2 linked regions of the Micromonospora rhizosphaerae genome follow. The protein of the gene in region 2 binds, or shares a complex with, the protein of the main gene of each other region. Links are inferred from orthologs where the notes say so. Each region holds a gene or a part of one and is shown on either strand. Other genes may lie near its edges.

Evidence for each region.
Region 1: the proteins of rpsJ (region 2) and nusB are in contact, whole or in part, in a solved structure (PDB 3D3B), measured with the Escherichia coli proteins. The link is inferred for Micromonospora rhizosphaerae from one-to-one orthologs.

The regions. Positions count from the first base shown.
Region 1 is NZ_FMHV01000002.1:3,145,290-3,148,789, reverse strand. What follows is about bases 776-3,500. They hold nusB (transcription antitermination factor NusB), read right to left. Parts: upstream 2,481-3,500; coding sequence 2,070-2,480; downstream 776-2,069. Other genes in these bases: aroQ (type II 3-dehydroquinate dehydratase), read right to left, coding at 3,117-3,500; efp (elongation factor P), read right to left, coding at 2,504-3,061; bldD (transcriptional regulator BldD), read left to right, coding at 1,475-1,963; pyrR (bifunctional pyr operon transcriptional regulator/uracil phosphoribosyltransferase PyrR), read right to left, coding at 776-1,192. Also shown: GA0070624_RS15125 (aspartate carbamoyltransferase catalytic subunit), read right to left, coding at 1-611; more of pyrR, read right to left, coding at 608-775. UniProt on the Escherichia coli protein: Part of the processive rRNA transcription and antitermination complex (rrnTAC). The complex forms an RNA-chaperone ring around the RNA exit tunnel of RNA polymerase (RNAP).
Region 2 is NZ_FMHV01000002.1:105,075-108,686, reverse strand. What follows is about bases 776-3,612. They hold rpsJ (30S ribosomal protein S10), read left to right. Parts: upstream 776-1,958; coding sequence 1,959-2,267; downstream 2,268-3,612. Other genes in these bases: rplW (50S ribosomal protein L23), read left to right, coding at 3,588-3,612; rplD (50S ribosomal protein L4), read left to right, coding at 2,941-3,591; rplC (50S ribosomal protein L3), read left to right, coding at 2,279-2,944; tuf (elongation factor Tu), read left to right, coding at 776-1,604. Outside these bases: fusA (elongation factor G), read left to right, coding at 1-190; more of tuf, read left to right, coding at 411-775. UniProt on the Escherichia coli protein: Involved in the binding of tRNA to the ribosomes. Part of the processive rRNA transcription and antitermination complex (rrnTAC). The complex forms an RNA-chaperone ring around the RNA exit tunnel of RNA polymerase (RNAP).

The DNA.
Region 1 (3,500 bases), 3.0 Mb from region 2 along the record:
GGCGCCGCGGCGCCCGCCCTGGCGGCCCAGTCCACCGGGATGAGGGTGGGCGGGCCGACCAGGGTCACCTTGGCGCCGAGGGTGGAGAGCAGCAGCACGTTGGAGCGGGCCACCCGGGAGTGCAGCACGTCCCCGACGATCGCCACGTGCAGGCCGGCGACCCGCCCCAGCCGGGAGCGCATCGTGTACGCGTCGAGCAGCGCCTGGGTGGGGTGCTCGTGGGTGCCGTCGCCGGCGTTGACCACCGACCCGTCCACCCAGTTCGCCAGCCGGTGCGGCGCGCCGGAGGCGGGGTGCCGGACGACCACCGCGTCGGCCCCCATCGCCTGCAGGGTCAGCGCGGTGTCCTTCAGGCTCTCGCCCTTGGCCACGCTGGAGCCCTTGGCGGAGAAGTTGATCACATCGGCGCTGAGCCGCTTGGCGGCCGCCTCGAAGGAGATCCGGGTCCGGGTGGAGTCCTCGTAGAAGAGGTTCACCACGGTCCGGCCGCGCAGTGCGGGGAGCTTCTTGACCTCGCGGCCGGCGACGGTGGCCATCTCGGCGGCGGTGTCCAGGATCTGGGTGGCGGTGGCCGCGTCCAGGTCGGCGCCGGAGAGCAGGTGGCGGATCATGAGGTGGCACCCCCGTACAGCTTGACCCCGTCGGCGTCGTCGGTCTCGGCGAGGGTGACCTTGACGCTCTCGGCGAGCGCGGTCGGGATGTTCTTGCCCACGTAGTCGGCGCGGATCGGCAGTTCGCGGTGGCCGCGGTCGACCAGGACGGCGAGCTGCACGGAGGCGGGGCGGCCGACGTCGCTGAGCGCGTCGAGCGCGGCGCGGACGGTGCGGCCGGAGAAAAGCACGTCGTCGACGAGGACGACCCGCTTGCCGTCGATCCCGCCCGTCGGCAGCTCGGTGGGGCCGACCGCGCGGGTGGCGTGCCGGCGCAGGTCGTCGCGGTAGAGGGTGATGTCGAGCACGCCGACCGGGACGGAGACGTCCTCGAAGGTGCCGATCCGGGCGGCGAGCCGCCTCGCCAGCGGGACGCCCCGGGTGGGGATGCCGAGCAGCACGGTGTCGGCGGCGCCCTGGGTCTTTTCCAGAATCTGGTGGGCGATGCGGTCGACCACCCGCGACACGTCGGCGGCGGCGAGGATCACCTTCACCGAGGGTTGTCGCGGCGGCGACGACTGGGCAGCCGGTGGGTAGGCCACGGCGGACCTCCTTCCCCGCCTCACTGGACGGGTCGTTAAAGGACGTCTGGTCATCCGGCGGGCCGCGAGCGGCCGGGCCGGGGCTTCACGCCACGTTACCAGCGGTCACAGGGCCGATCTCGACCGGTACTGACCCCCGATCAGCGGGCTAAATGGGGATAACTCCCCCAGCGCTCCCCAACGGTAATGTCACGACCCCTTGACCCGGTGTCCCAATCCCCGTTACCGTCACGCTCCGTAGCGATCGCTGGGAGAACCCCGAGCAGCACTGGGAGTGTCCGAATGCCCTCTGAATACGCCAAGTCGCTGGGCGCCCGCCTGCGCTCCATCCGCCAGCAGCAGGGCCTGTCCCTGCAGGGTGTGGAGGAGAAGTCGAACGGGCGGTGGAAGGCCGTGGTGGTCGGCTCGTACGAGCGCGGCGACCGGGCCGTCACCGTGTCCCGCCTGGCGGAGCTGGCCGACTTCTACCGCGTTCCCGTCTCGGAGCTGCTGCCCGACGGCAGCGGGGTGCGCCACGAGCCGACCAGCAAGATCGTCCTGGACCTGGAGCGGCTCTACGACGAGGCCTCCGAGGACCTCGCCTACGTTGCCCGGTACGCCCGCGCCATCCAGCAGCAGCGCGGCGACTACAACGGCCGGGTGCTCTCCATCCGCGCCGACGACCTGCGTGCCCTCGCGATCGTCTACGACGCCTCGCCGTCGGGCCTGATCGAGCGGCTCACCGAGCACGGTGTGCTGGTCGCCGACCCGCGGGCGTTCTTCGCGTCCTGACCTGCTGGCGCAGCGGAAAGGGCCCGTGCCGGACGGCACGGGCCCTTTCTCGTCGTGCGTGGCGCGGCACAACGCCGCTGTCGCGGGCGGCGGATCTCCGCACCGCTCAGCGGGTGGCGTACTCCGCGATCCGGCCGAGCACCCCGTTGAGGAAGCGCGGCGACTCGTCGGTCGACATCTGCCGGGCCAGCTCCACGGCCTCGCTGATCGCCACCGGGTCGTCGATCTCGTCGACGTAGAGCAGCTCGTAGACCGCGATCCGGGCGAGGTTGCGGTCGATCACGGGCATCCGGTCCAGCGTCCAGCCCTCGGCGTAGCTGGCGATCAGCTCGTCGATCCGGTCGAGGTGGGCGGCGACGCCCTCGACCAGGCTGACCGCGTAGCCCAGGTGCTCGGGGCGCGGCTTCTCGATCCGCTCGAGGTAGCCGGCGAGCACCTCGACCGGGGGCCGGTTTCGCAGGTCGGCCTCGAAGAGCACATCCAGCGCCCGCTTGCGCGCCTTGCGGCGCGCAGGCATCTGCTGCTTGGGACCCTCGGCCATCAGGCGCGGCCGAGGTAACGGCCGTCGCGGGTGTCGACCTTGATCTTCTCGCCGGTGGTGATGAAGAGCGGCACCTGCACGGTCGCCCCGGTCTCGACGGTGGCCGGCTTGTTGCCGCCGGTCGAGCGGTCACCCTGCAGACCCGGCTCGGTGTAGGTGACCTCCAGCACGACGGAGGTCGGCAGCTCGATGTAGAGCGGAACGCCCTCGTGCGTGGCGACGGTCGCCTCGGCCTCGGGGAGGAGGTAGTTGGCGGCCTCGCCGACGGTGCCGCCGGGGACGGTGATCTGATCGAACGTCTCCAGGTCCATGAAGACGTAGTCCTCGCCGTCGGCGTAGAGGTACTGCATGGTGCGCTTGTCGACGGTCGCGGTCTCGACCTTGGTGCCCGCGTTGAAGGTCTTGTCGACCACCTTGCCGGACAGCACGTTCTTCAGCGTGGTGCGCACGAAGGCGCCACCCTTACCGGGCTTGACGTGCTGGAACTCGACGACGGACCAAAGCTCCCCGTCGAGGTTGAGTACCAGGCCGTTCTTGAGGTCGTTGGTGGTGGCCATTTCCTGCCTTGATCATGATTTGGCGGACAGACCTGGCAAGTCTACAAGTTGCTGCTCAGTCGCTCGTCGCCAAGCGGCCGGCGAGGTGCAGCAGGGCCAGCCGGTAGCCGTCCACGCCCAGCCCGCAGATCACCCCGGTCGCCACCGCGGAGACCACCGAGTGGTGCCGGAACTCCTCCCGGGCGTGGATGTTGGAGATGTGCACCTCGACCAGCGGTCCCCGGAGCATCGCGCAGGCGTCCCGCACCGCGATCGAGTAGTGCGACCAGGCCGCCGGGTTGAGCACCACCGCCGCCCCCTCGTCGGCCGCCTCGTGCAGCCAGCCGAGCAGCTCGTGCTCGGCGTCGGTCTGCCGGACGACGACGTCCAGGCCGAGCTCCCGGCCGGTGTCCACGCACATGGTGACCAGGTCGGCGTAGCTGGTCACCCCGTACACGTC
Region 2 (3,612 bases):
GGCGATGGAGGAGCGCGGCGGTGCCCGCGTCGTCCGCGCCCTGGTGCCGTTGTCGGAGATGTTCGGCTACGTCGGCGACCTGCGGTCGAAGACCCAGGGCCGGGCTAGCTACAGCATGCAGTTCGACTCCTACGCCGAGGTTCCGCAGAGCGTGGCGAAGGAGATCATCGCCAAGGCGACGGGTGAGTGACGCTCACCTTCGCTGATCGATGACCCGGGGCTGGGCGCGGGAGGGACCTCCCGCCCGCGGCCACCTCGGTCGGGTTGTGTGAATCCGGGCCTGTAGGCTTCATCGCCGCAGAACCCACAAAGGCTCTCCGGCCGTCAGGTCGGAAAGGCTGTCGACAGAGTCCTAAGCGCCGACCGGCGCGCCGGGGCGAACGAACCAAGAAGTCCACAGGAGGACACCAGTGGCGAAGGCGAAGTTCGAGCGGACTAAGCCGCACGTCAACATCGGCACCATTGGTCACATCGACCACGGTAAGACGACGCTGACGGCGGCCATCACCAAGGTCCTGCACGACAGGTATCCGGATGTCAACCCCTACACGCCGTTCGACGAGATCGACAAGGCGCCGGAGGAGAAGGCCCGCGGTATCACGATCTCGATCGCACACGTCGAGTACCAGACCGAGGCGCGGCACTACGCACACGTCGACTGCCCCGGTCACGCCGACTACATCAAGAACATGATCACCGGCGCCGCGCAGATGGACGGCGCGATCCTGGTGGTGGCCGCGACCGACGGCCCGATGCCGCAGACCCGCGAGCACGTGCTGCTGGCCCGCCAGGTCGGCGTGCCCTACATCGTCGTGGCGCTGAACAAGAGCGACATGGTCGATGACGAGGAGCTGCTCGAGCTCGTCGAGCTCGAGGTCCGCGAGCTGCTGTCGGCGCAGGAGTACCCGGGCGACGACCTGCCGGTCGTTCGCGTCTCGGCGCTGAAGGCGCTCGAGGGCGAGCCGGAGTGGACCGACCGGCTCATGGAGCTGATGAACGCGGTTGACACCGCGATCCCGCAGCCGGAGCGGGAGACCGAGAAGCCGTTCCTCATGCCGATCGAGGACGTCTTCACGATCACCGGTCGTGGCACGGTTGTCACCGGTCGCGCGGAGCGTGGCATCCTCAAGCCGAACGAGGAGGTGGAGATCGTCGGCATCCGCGAGAAGTCGCAGAAGACGGTCTGCACCGGCATCGAGATGTTCCGCAAGCTGCTCGACGAGGCCCGCGCGGGCGAGAACGTCGGTCTGCTGCTGCGTGGCATCAAGCGCGAGGACGTCGAGCGCGGCATGGTGGTCGTCAAGCCCGGCACCAGCACCCCGCACACCGAGTTCGAGGCGACGGTCTACATCCTCTCCAAGGAGGAGGGCGGCCGGCACACCCCGTTCTTCCAGAACTACCGTCCGCAGTTCTACTTCCGGACCACGGACGTCACCGGCGTCGTCACGCTGCCCGAGGGCACCGAGATGGTCATGCCGGGCGACAACACCACGATGGCCGTGAAGCTGATCCAGCCCATCGCGATGGAGGAGAACCTCAAGTTCGCGATCCGGGAGGGTGGCCGGACGGTCGGCGCGGGTCGCGTCACCAAGATCAACAAGTGAGCTGGGTAACCCCGATTAGCGTCGCCGCCGGTCGTGCGGCATACTAGTCAGGTTGCGTAACGACGGTTAGTCACCTGCGTCCGGTGAATGCTGGACCTCCGGGTCACCGACGGTCGCGCGTAGGGTGGTTGATCGCCACTGGCGGTCAACCACCCTCGCACGGCGTCCAGGTCGCGGAGACGCGATCGGCGCCAAGACCCACCGCGTAGTCAGATAGCCGCTCCGGAGTCCCGGGGCGGAGCCTGGCCCGAGGGCGCGACACGCCCGACCGCGGGGGTCGGCGGAAGTGGGCCTGTGCCAGCCGGCACAGGCGCCCGCAACACAGCGGCATCGAGAGAAGGAACAGAAGCCACCATGGCGGGACAGAAGATCCGCATCCGGCTCAAGGCCTATGACCACGAGGTCGTCGACTCCTCGGCTCGGAAGATCGTCGAGACGGTGACGCGTACCGGGGCGCAGGTCGCTGGCCCGGTGCCGCTGCCCACGGAGATCAACCGTTTCTGCGTTATCCGCTCGCCGCACAAGTACAAGGACTCGCGCGAGCACTTCGAGATGCGTACGCACAAGCGGCTGATCGACATCATCGACCCGACCCCGAAGACGGTCGACTCGCTCATGCGCCTCGACCTGCCGGCTGGCGTCGACATCGAGATCAAGCTGTAGGGACCGGACAAATGGACAGGCAAGTCAAGGGGATCCTGGGCGCAAAGCTCGGCATGACCCAGGTCTGGGACAACAACCGCGTTGTCCCGGTGACCGTGGTTCAGGCCGGCCCGTGCGTCGTCACCCAGGTTCGTAGCGCCGACAAGGACGGTTACTCCGCGGTCCAGCTGGCGTACGGCACGATCGACCCGCGCAAGGTTAAGAAGCCGATCAGCGGGCACTACGCCAAGGCGGACGTGGCGCCGCGCCGGCACATCGTCGAGCTGCGCACCACCGACGCCGCGGACTACTCGCCGGGCCAGGAGGTCACGGTCGAGGAGTTCCCGGCCGGGGTGTCGGTCGACGTGACCGGCAAGACCAAGGGCAAGGGCTACGCCGGCCCGATGAAGCGGCACGGCTTCCACGGTCTGCGCGCCAGCCACGGTGTCGAGCGCAAGCACCGCTCGCCCGGCTCCATCGGCGGCGCGTCGACGCCCGGCCGCGTCTTCAAGGGCGTCCGGATGGCCGGCCGGATGGGTGGCGTGCGCTACACCGTCCAGAACCTGACCGTCCAGGCGGTCGACACCGAGAACAACCTCCTGCTCGTCCGTGGTGCCATCCCCGGTCCCAAGGGCGCGCTGGTCCTGGTCCGTACCGCGGCCAAGACCAAGGCGAAGAAGGGCGGTGCGGCCAAGTGACCACCGTTGACGTCCTCAACGTCGAAGGCGCCAAGAGCGGCTCCGTCGAGCTGCCGGCCGACATCTTCGACGCCCAGGCCAACGTCGCGCTGATGCACCAGGTCGTGGTGGCCCAGCTCGCGGCCGCGCGCCAGGGCACGCACAAGACCAAGACCCGCGGCGAGGTCGCCGGTGGCGGCAAGAAGCCGTACAAGCAGAAGGGCACCGGTCGGGCCCGGCAGGGTTCGATCCGCGCGCCGCAGTTCGCCGGCGGTGGCGTGGTCCACGGCCCGGTGCCGCGTGACTACAGCCAGCGCACCCCGAAGAAGATGAAGGCCGCCGCCCTGCGTGGCGCCCTCTCCGACCGGGCGCGCGCCGGCCAGGTGCACGTCGTCGAGGCGTTCGTCTCGGGCGAGAAGCCGTCGACCAAGGCCGCCCTGGCCACGCTGGCCAAGCTGACCGAGGCCCGTCGGGTCCTGGTCGTGCTGAGCAGCACCGACGAGCTGAACTGGGTGTCGCTGCGCAACGAGCCGCGGGTGCACCTGATCGAGGCCGGCCAGCTCAACACGTACGACGTGCTGGTGGCCGACGACGTGGTCTTCACGAAGGACGCCCTGGACGAGTTCCTCGGCGTTCCCGCCGAGACCACCGAGGAGGGTGGCAAGTGAGCACGATCGCGGATCCGCGTG